DNA from 2 places in the Pseudofrankia saprophytica genome. Region 1 is predicted to be linked to the other one. Evidence: riboswitches for the same ligand, from Rfam matches in the RefSeq annotation. Region 1 holds a riboswitch; the other holds the start of a gene.
What was found. A riboswitch is a leader RNA that binds a small molecule or an ion and turns the genes downstream of it on or off. The one in region 1 is predicted to bind ZMP and ZTP.

Region 1 (4,788 bases):
CTTTCCACCATGGACAATGGCACCACCTTCGGCCTGCAGACACAGGCGCATGCCAGCACCAACAGCTACTGGATCAGCTATGCCACGGTCGCCGTCGACGCGGCCGCCGCGCCGTCCGGAATCGCTGGGCCTGACGGTCACTGGGCGACCCGATGCGGACCGCACGCCACCTCGGCCATCGCCACCGTCGATATCGACCGCGAACATGAAAGCCTCGCGCGCCCCTGGCGCCGAACGGCCCGCGCCGGCAGGTACGCAACCGCGGTCGTCGACGACGATCCTCGAGCACAACGAAGCTCGCTCTAACACGAAGGTCTCGACGGGCGTGCCCGAAGCGTTTCGCCCATCCCGGGTAGACGCTTCGGGCGGGCGGCGCCGCCGCGGTGCGTGCCCTGACGCACCGGCGGCATCCTCCGCGCAGCCAGACGAAAGGCGAGGTCGCAGAAGCCCGTCGGCGAGTCCGGCCGTACTCCGGGCGCCGCCACGTTTCATTGTCGCCGATGCACGGATCGGGAGACGAGGCCCCAGCCGTTCCTTGTTTGTCCGACTTGCCGGTCGAGAACCATGCCGATCAGCAGCGCGAGCGGGTCATTGGTCAGCAGTTCGTCCGCCGCGTCGTTCTGGCTCAGGTGAAGTCCCACGTGAGTACGGTAGCCGGCCCTTGCGCGGCGGTCGCCTCGCCGCTGGCCAGATCACGGTGTTGTCGGTCAGCCACGTCCGTGAAAGGGCCACAGCAGGCCGCGACGGTGTCCGTCATCCGCCTTTCCCGCCGAGGACGGCCGCGGGCTGACGTGTGGCTGCTACATTTGCGCATGGCCGCTACTGGCGCGGGTGGATGACCACCGGGGAACGGCCGGAAGACCGTCGACGCCGACCGCCTGGGCCCGCGACGCGCAGATGACTCCGCGCGACGTGAGGACGGCCGATGGACCTGCGGTATGGCATGAACCCCCACCAGCAGCCGGCGACGGCCAACCCGGTCGACGACGCCAGCCCGCCGGTGCGGGTCCTGCACGGCCAGCCTTCCTACATCAACATGCTGGACGCGTTGGAGGCCTGGCAACTCGTCAGGGAGGCGGCCGATGCCCTGGGCCGGCCCGCGGCCGCCTCCTTCAAACATCTCTCACCCGCCGGTGCCGCACTCGCCGGGCCGCTCGACGAGACGATGACCGAGACCTACGGGCTCGGCGCGTCGCCGGTGGGGATGTTGACGAGCGCCTACGTGCGGGCCCGCGACACTGACCCGAAAAGCTCCTACGGCGACTTCGCCGCGGTTTCCGCCCCGGTCGACGCGGAGCTGGCCGTACTGCTGCGCCGACTGGTCTGCGACGGAATCGTCGCGCCCGGTTATGAGCCCGGGACCGTGGCGACCCTGTCCGCGAAGAAGAACGGCACGTTCCTGGTCCTGGAAGCCGACCCTGCCCACCGGCCGCCCGCCCGAGAGATCCGTGAGGTGCACGGGATGCGCTTCACCCAGACCTGGGACGACGCCGTGCCCAACCGGCAGACGCTGGCTGATGTCCGCGTCGGCACGGTGCCCGACCACGCCCTCGACGACCTGCTCCTTGGCCTGATCGTGGCCCGTCACACGCAGTCGAACTCGGTCGCCTACGTCCGAGGCGGGATGACGCTTGGCGTCGGCGCGGGCCAACAATCCCGGGTGGACTGCGTCCGCCTCGCCGGAGCGAAATCCGACACCTGGTGGCTACGCCGCCACCCCCGCGTCCGAGCGCTGCACATCGGCCAGAACCCGAAGATCCAAGATAGCATCAACGACGAGATTCAGTACCTCGACACTGGCGCCGCCGGTTCCGGCCTCCCACCCAGGCCTGGAGGGGCCCCGCCGTTGACCGCCCTGGAGCGCGCCCAGTGGCTGAGCCGGCTCGACGAGGTCAGCCTAGCTTCCGATGGCGCTCTGCCCTTCCCGGAAAACATCGTTCACGCCCGCCGTCACGGGGTGCGCTACGTGGCCGAACCCGGCGGATCAATCCGCTCCGCGGAGGTCATCGCCGCCTGTCACGATCAGGAGGTCGCCCTCGTCCACACCGGACTGCGCCTGTTCCGACACTGACGTTCTTTCGGTTTCCTCCAGCACCGAGTTCATGTCCCGACGGGACCGGTGCGAGCGCCCCACAGTTCCGCGATCCGTCCGTCGGCGACACGGATGACTTCGATGAGTTCTCCAGTGTTGTCGGTCAGCCGGGAGCGGATCATGGCGCGGTCGTCCTCGGCGACCAGGTCAACGACCTCCGTGCGCAGATCCGGTGCGGCTGTGCGCATGGCGAGCCACCGTTCCTTGACCATGCCGGGTCCACGGGACTGGAGCGGGTGACTGTAGAAGTCAGCGGTGAAGATCTCGTCGACCGCCGGTAGGTCGAGCGCGTTGAACGCCGCGTGCATGCGATGCGCCAGGCCCCGACTTGTCTGGGCCTTCGTCGGCCCGGCGGGTGCGCGGCCGGTGTCGTCCACGAGCGCCCGCGCCAGCGGCTCCAGCCGGCCGAAGGCTCGGGCCAGGCCGATGTGGTCGGCATAGTCGCGGGATTCGACGATCTGCCCGTCACGGACACGGACCACGAACACGCACGGCAGGGCGAACTCGCCGCGGTCGGCCATCCCGGTGTAGGTGAACTCCACGACGACCACCTCCGGATCCGCCGTCCGATGCACGGCCATCTCCGTCGGTGCGAACGACCGAACACCGGCTACTCGCCCGGCTGACCCGGCGAAGTGCTGGCGCAGCTCGGCACGAGTACGCAGCGGTTGATCACCCAACGGCGCAAACGGGTGCCGGACGTCGGTCCGCTCCCCGTACAGGCCGGCGAGCGCGTCGAGCTGACGCTCCCGCTCGTCCGGTGCGAGATCACCAGAAACCAGCCGGCTCACGCCGGCGGTGACCATGCGAACGATGTCGGCCGGGGCAGGTGTCGGTACCATCGAGCCTCCAAACGAAGTCGCGACTCCGCCAACAGTAGCGGAGTCTGGACTTCGTTTACAAGGGCGGCAGGGCCGGACCGGAGGTAGGTGAGAGCCGTGCGGAAGAACGCCGTCGCCAACCGCGAGCGCATCCTGGCCGCCGCCGAAGCGGTGTTCGGCGAGCACGGCGCGGCCGGCTCCACCGAGGACGTCGCACGCCGCGCCGAGGTCGGCATCGCGACCGTGTTCCGCCATTTCCCCACGAAGGCCGCGCTGGTGGAGGCGGCCCTGGTCCGCCACTTCGATCTGCTCAACGAGCGGGCATCCACCCTGGCTGCCCAATCCGACCCCGGACAGGCCTTCCGAGACCTGCTGCGAACCATGGTCGAGGGCGGGTCGACGAAGTTGACGCTCGCGTCCCAGATGCCGGATGGACAGTTCCCACCGAGCGTCCGCCAAGGGGCGGACAAGCTGCGCGCGACCGTCGAGGACCTCTTGGACCGCGCGGCGCGGTCAGGGGCGATCCGCCGGGACGTCGGGGCCGACGAGGTCTATCTCCTGGTCCGTGGACTCGCCCAGGCATCCGCCACCACGCCGACCGCACCGCAAACCGTAAGCCGAGCCATCGAGGTGGTGATTGCTGGATTGAGCGCGTGAGGGGCCGTCCATCGTCAACGCCGCGCCGGCAACAGGCGCGGGAACTGGCTGCACCGCACCGTGGACTGGCCGGCCAACCACGCGACACCTCACGCCGTCGACCGGTCAGCTCGGTGATTGGTCGGTCAGAAGCCGGCACATGACCACGCCAGTGCGCAGCTACGACTTGACCGTCAGGTTTTTCCGCCCGACTCTGCACACCGGAGGCGGTGTCCATGCCCCGCGCAGAACGGTTGCGTCGGGTCCGTAGAGCCGCATCGTGACGCCCAGCGGGCCAGGTTGAGCCGGCAACCAGTTCGATTCCCGGTCGGATCCCGGACTGACATGCTGAAGTCCGCCTCTGTCATGGCGTTCACCGATTACCCACCCGCCGATCCTTGTTTACCGAATCCACTGGTCCAGCACCATCCCGACCAGGAGCGCCAGCGGGTCGTTCGTCAGCAGCTCATCCGCCGCGTCGATCCGGCTCAGATGCGGTCCCACGTCGCCACGCTAGCGCCACGTCGCATGCCCCGAAGATCAGATCTCACCGGAGGGCGGCGTCGAGGGCACGCCGGTGACCGGGATCCGGCTCGGGTGTCCTTCATGACGGCTGGCCACAGGCGCCGTGCTCGAGCGGGAGGAAGCCGTAGTCGGCGATCGCGTGTCGAGCCGCCGGGCTCGTGCACAGCCAGCTGTCCGGGTCCGCGAACAATCTGCCAAGCGCGGGTGGAAGAACGCCGGCCTGGTCGCGCAGCGCGACCACGTATTCGATGATCCGGAACGATTCGGGTATGCCCGGGACGCCGCGAACCTGGCCGAGGTTGATTTCGACCCGTCCGGCCGTCGGATTGAACAGCGTCGCCGGGATGCCGTTGATGGCGCCGAGGACCAGGTTGCCGTGCTCGTCACTGTGGCCGTACTCGGCCTGGCCGATGTATTTACCGACGGAGTACAGGACCAGTGCGTTGCGGTTGCCGACCAACACCGGGTCCGTGCCCTGGTCCTGCTGCACCGTTCGCACGCACGAGCCAATGGCGCTCGCCCCGCTCAACTGCCGCAGCAGGGCCGCCAGAGCCGGTCCGATCGCCGGCAGGAAGACCTGAATCGATTCGCTGCTGGCACCGCCGACCTGATCCCACCGGGTGGCGCGACATTCGATGATCGCATTCAGCTGGGCGACGGTGAGTCGAGCCGGAACGTTCGACGTCCTGTTGTGTGCGTAGGTGAGCGCGTCGC
Region 2 (4,788 bases), 5.9 Mb from region 1:
CGGCGACCACCCGACGTACTGGATGCGCCCGAACGTTCCGCACGACGGCTACCTCGGCGAGTTCCTGATGCGCACCAAGGCCGTCATCCGGGATTAGGCCTGCTCGATGCCAGCAGACGAACGGCGGCCGGCCGCCAGGCGAGACGCCTGGCGGCCGGATACGTCGTTGCTTGGCGAGCGGTTACGCCCAGCCCGGCATGGGGTAGCCGGCGGTGAGGTCGCGGACCTCGCCGGCGATCTGGGCGAGGACCGCCTCGTCGTCGTCCGCGGCGGCCTTGACGGCCTGGTCGATCCAGGCGGCGATCTGGCGCATCTGCCCGGGGCCCATGCCGCGGGTGGTGACCGCGGCGGTGCCGAGGCGCAGCCCGGACGGGTCGAACGGCTTGCGGGTGTCGTACGGGACGGTGTTGTAGTTCAGCTCGATGCCGGCCCGGTCGAGCGCCTTCGCGGCCGGCTTGCCGCCGATGCCCTTGCTGGTGAGGTCGACGAGGATCAGGTGGTTGTCGGTGCCGCCGGAAACCAGGTCGAAGCCGCGCTCGGTGAGCGCCTCGGCCAGCGCCGCCGCGTTCGCGACGATCTGGTGGGCATACGTCTGGAAGTCGGCCGTCGCCGCCTCGCGCAGCGCGACGGCGATCGCCGCGGTGGTGTGGTTGTGCGGGCCGCCCTGCAGGCCGGGGAAGACGGCCTTGTCGATCGCCGAGGCGTGGGCCGCGTCGGTCATCAGCATCGCGCCGCGCGGGCCGCGCAGCGTCTTGTGGGTCGTGGTCGAGATGACCGGTGCGTAGCCCACCGGCGACGGATGCGCGCCACCGGCGATCAGGCCCGCGATGTGCGCGATGTCGGCGGCCAGGACCGCGTCGACCTCGCGGGCGATCTCGGCGAACGCCGGGAAGTCGATCGTGCGCGGGATCGCGGTGCCACCGGCGAAGATGACCTTCGGGCGCTCGGCGAGCGCGAGCTGGCGGACCTCGTCCATGTCGACCCGGCCGGTGTCCTGGCGGACGTTGTAACGCACCGAGCGGAACCACTTGCCGGTCGCGGAGACCGACCAGCCGTGGGTGAGGTGGCCACCCATCGGCAGCGCCATGCCCATCACGGTGTCGCCCGGCTGCAGGAACGCCAGGTAGATGGCGAGGTTGGCCGGCGAGCCCGAGTATGGCTGGACATTGGCGTGCTCGACGCCGAACAGCGACTTGGCCCGCTCGATGGCCAGCGCCTCGATCGGGTCGATGAACTGCTGGCCCTCGTAGTACCGCTTGCCGACGTAGCCCTCGGAGTACTTGTTCGTCAGGATCGTGCCCGCCGCCTCGAGAACGGCGGTGGAGACGTAGTTCTCCGACGCGATCAGGCGGATCTTCTCGTACTGCCGCCGTGCCTCGGACTCGACCAGGTCAGCGATCTCCGGATCGGCGCTGACGAGGTGTTTGATGGCTGGCTCGTGCATGGGAGACCTCCAGGGATGTGGCTGCCCGGCCCGTCCGCGTCCACACGTCGCCGGTAGGTCGTCCGCATGGGCCGCCGACGGACGATGCGCACTGTGGGCAGGCGCTGTCCGCCGGTGACACCCAGGCGCACGGTGCCGTGCCGATCGGTCGCTCCCCGGTGGTTGATTCCACCCCAGCACGCCAGTCACGACTTGGCCTGAAGTCTAGCCGCCCGCCCCTGGCGAGCTTTCCACGCCCGGCGGGGGCACCGGACCGACGCGGTCAGGAGCGGTCGGAGCAGTCGGGAGCGGTCAGGGGCTGTCCGGCGGTCAGGAGCAGACGGTGCCGGGCTTGGGCGTGACCAGGTCGATCAGGTAGCGGTTGACGGCGTTGTGGACGCAGGTGCTGGGGCCCTCGTAGGCGCCGTGGGTGTAGGAGCGCCACGTCAGCAGGACGGCGTTCTCCAGCTGGCCGGCAAGCGAGCGTGCCTCCGGGTACGGCGTCGCCGGGTCGCCGGTGGTGCCGACCAGCAGGATCGGCGGCGAGCCCTCGGCCCGGAACGGCCCGGTGTAACGGTCGGCGGACGGGACCGGCCAGAAGGCACACGTCATGCCGCCGAGCGCCAGGGACGATCCGAAGCGCGGGGCCTCCCGGGAGAGATCGCGCACGAACCGCCGGAAGACGGCGAGGTCGGCTGGATAGGTCTGGTCGGCGCAGTTGATGGCGGTGTTCGCGTCGAAGGAGTTGTCGTACGTGCCGTCCTGGCGCCGTCCGGATCCCTGGTCCGCCAGCGACCGCAGCACGGAGCCGTCGTTGAACTCGTCGGCCAGCTCCAGGGCGACCGCGAGGATCGGCCACTGCTCCTCGCTGTAGAGCAGCTGGAGCACGGCCGTGATCGCGGTCGAGTCGTCGACCGGCCGGGTCCTGTCGGCGTCCTTGCCCTGTGCGTAGATCGGGTGCTTGGCGAGCCGGGCGATCAGCCGGTCGTAGGCGCCCCCGGGGTCGCCGTGGCCGAAGCCGCAGTTCGGGTCGCTCGCGCAGCTGGCGAGGAAGGCGTTGAAGGCCGCCTCGAAGCCCAGGGCCTGCAACCGGGTCTCCGCGAACGGACTGTTCGCGGACAGCCTCGGGTCGACCACCGCGTCGAGGACCATGGCGCGAATGTGGGTCGGGAACAGCTGGGCGTAGGTGGCGCCCAGCTCCGTGCCGTACGAGGCGCCGTAGGCGGTCAGCCGATCGTCACCGAGCGCGGCGCGCAGCACGTCGAGGTCGCGGGCCGCGAACTCGGTCGACAGGTACGGCAGCAGCGTCGCGCTCCAGCGCTCGCAGCCCCGCGCGACCAGCCGGTCCGACGCGGCGGTGTCCTCGAAGCCGGCCAGCACCTCGCCCTCCCGGGCGGGTGGCTGCCCGGCGGGCGCGGCCGTGGCGGGCGACGAGGACGGGCCGTGAGCCGGGCTGACGACGTCCGGGGAGACGGCCGTGGAGGAGCCCGAAGAGCCGCCCGGTAGCCGGTCGACGTCCTCGTCGATCTCCTCGCCGGCCCCGGCACCCGCACCGGCACCCGCGCCCGCGCCGGCTCCGGCGGCCCGGTGCGGAACGACGGCGCCGCCGGACAGCTCGCTGGCCTTCTGCCGGTCGGTGAGGCAGCGGACGGGCGCGCTCGCGCCGACACCCCGCTGGTCGAACCCGACGATGTCGAACCGGTCGCGTACCGCCTTGTCGAACAGCTCCGGGTACGTCCGGATGGAGTCGACGCCGGAGACCCCGGGGCCGCCTTCCAGGTAGACGAGGGATCCAAGTCGCCGCGCCGGTTCGCCCGCCGGTCGGCGGATCACCGCCAGATCGATCGTCCCGTTGCCGGGATGCGCGTAGTCCAGCGGGACGGGCAGCGTCGCGCATTCCAGTCCCGTGCCACACGCCGTCCAGGCCGACAGCCGGCCCGTCCCGGCCTGCGGCGACGGAGCCACCGCCATGCCGGCGGCCGGCGCCGGGGCGACCAGGCCGGCCACGGACAGCGAGGCCAGGGCCAGGGCGCTGGTGAGCCGCGCCCGCCGCGAGCCGGCGGGCGCCGCGGCGCTGGTGGTCCCCCGGGGACCGGCTCGCCGATGATCTCGACGAGGCCCTCGACGCTCGGCCCGACGCTGGCCTTGGTGCTGGCCTTGGTGCTGGTACCGCCAGGGCTGGTTCACGGGCCTCGGCCTCCGGTCGGGTCGGCGCGGCGCCCGGGGGTCCCTGCCAAATCGGCGGAACCGATCCGGCAGGTCTGTGGCGCGGCGATCAGCGACGAGCCGCCAACACAAGCGACAGCTCAGTCACAGTGCGTGACAGTCGCGTCGTGCTCCCTCCCCGTCCCGACCGGACCCCAACCCTCGGCGTCGACAACCCCCCGCCGGGTGCGACCCCTGCCCAGTAGCGAGGCCGGGTGCGTTTCGGGCAGGAAAGCGGCAGACTCCGGGCGTGGACTATCCAGCGCTGTTCCAGGCGGAAGCGGAGGCGCTGCTCGCCGCCGCGACCAAGGACCTCGATGCGCCCGTGCCGTCCTGCCCCGGCTGGGACAACCGCCGGCTGCTGAGCCACGTCGGCCGGCTGCTGGACTCGACGGTGACGCACCTTCCCCGCGGCGTCGTCGACCCACCGCCCCGCGTCGAGCGGCCACCGGCCGAGAACGACGCGCTCGCCGGGTACTTCCGGCGTGGAGTCGCCGGCACGCTCGCCGCGTTCCGGGATCTCGACCCGGCGGCTCCGGCGTGGAACTTCACCCTCGAGCCGAAGGTCGCCGGCTTCTGGCGACGCCGGCTGGCCCACGAGACGCAGATCCACGCCTGGGACGCGGCCGGCGCGATCGGCGAGACCCGCGAGTTCGACCCGGCGTTCGCCGCCGACGGCATCGACGAGGCACTGCGCGTCCTGCTGCCGGCCGCCCGCGCCGCCGGCCTGTCCAAGCCCGGCGACGGAACCGCCCACATCCATCTCACGGACACGCCGGGCGAATGGATGATCAGCCTGAATGGCGGGACCGTCGACGTCACCGAGGGCCACCACAAGGGTGACGCCGGCCTGCGCGGCCCGGCCGGCCAGGTCCTGCTGGCCCTCTGGGGCCGGGTCCCGTTCGACGCCCAGGGCCTGAACGCCTTCGGCGACCAGGACCTCCTGGTCGCGCTGCGCCCCACCTGATCCCGGTCGCCCGGCGTGCCGTCAGCTGGCGAAGTTGGCCTGGATGCGCTGGAGAAGGTAGTCACCGGCGGTGATGTCCGGGTGGCGGCCTGAAGGACTGCTGATCACGGCGTCGGTGTTGGCCTGGGCGAAGAACGCCAGGCTGTAGCGGGAGCCGTCGCGCTCCCCCGCGCCGGGCAGCCGGACGCGGTGG

Region 2: it holds a riboswitch for ZMP and ZTP, as region 1 does, so the genes downstream of both, FRCN3DRAFT_RS0229590 (serine hydroxymethyltransferase) here and FRCN3DRAFT_RS0204860 (phosphoribosylaminoimidazolecarboxamide formyltransferase) in region 1, are expected to answer to the same signal.

What each region holds. Positions count from the first base shown of each region.
Region 1 is NZ_KI912266.1:1,107,885-1,112,672, forward strand. Features, by position in the region: gene FRCN3DRAFT_RS0204855 (carbon-nitrogen hydrolase family protein) at 1-306, shown strand, start outside; partial or broken gene FRCN3DRAFT_RS57360 (HhH-GPD-type base excision DNA repair protein) at 546-641, opposite strand; ZMP/ZTP riboswitch at 809-891, shown strand; gene FRCN3DRAFT_RS0204860 (phosphoribosylaminoimidazolecarboxamide formyltransferase) at 926-2,071, shown strand; gene FRCN3DRAFT_RS0204865 (nuclear transport factor 2 family protein) at 2,101-2,934, opposite strand; gene FRCN3DRAFT_RS0204870 (TetR/AcrR family transcriptional regulator) at 3,031-3,570, shown strand; partial or broken gene FRCN3DRAFT_RS55910 (HhH-GPD-type base excision DNA repair protein) at 3,958-4,053, opposite strand; gene FRCN3DRAFT_RS57365 (type 2 periplasmic-binding domain-containing protein) at 4,154-4,788, opposite strand, start outside.
Region 2 is NZ_KI912266.1:7,030,184-7,034,971, forward strand. Features, by position in the region: gene FRCN3DRAFT_RS0229585 (aldehyde dehydrogenase family protein) at 1-97, shown strand, start outside; gene FRCN3DRAFT_RS0229590 (serine hydroxymethyltransferase) at 182-1,444, opposite strand; ZMP/ZTP riboswitch at 1,557-1,643, opposite strand; gene FRCN3DRAFT_RS52040 (alpha/beta hydrolase) at 1,754-3,610, opposite strand; gene FRCN3DRAFT_RS0229600 (maleylpyruvate isomerase family mycothiol-dependent enzyme) at 3,879-4,595, shown strand; gene FRCN3DRAFT_RS0229605 (isopenicillin N synthase family dioxygenase) at 4,617-4,788, opposite strand, start outside.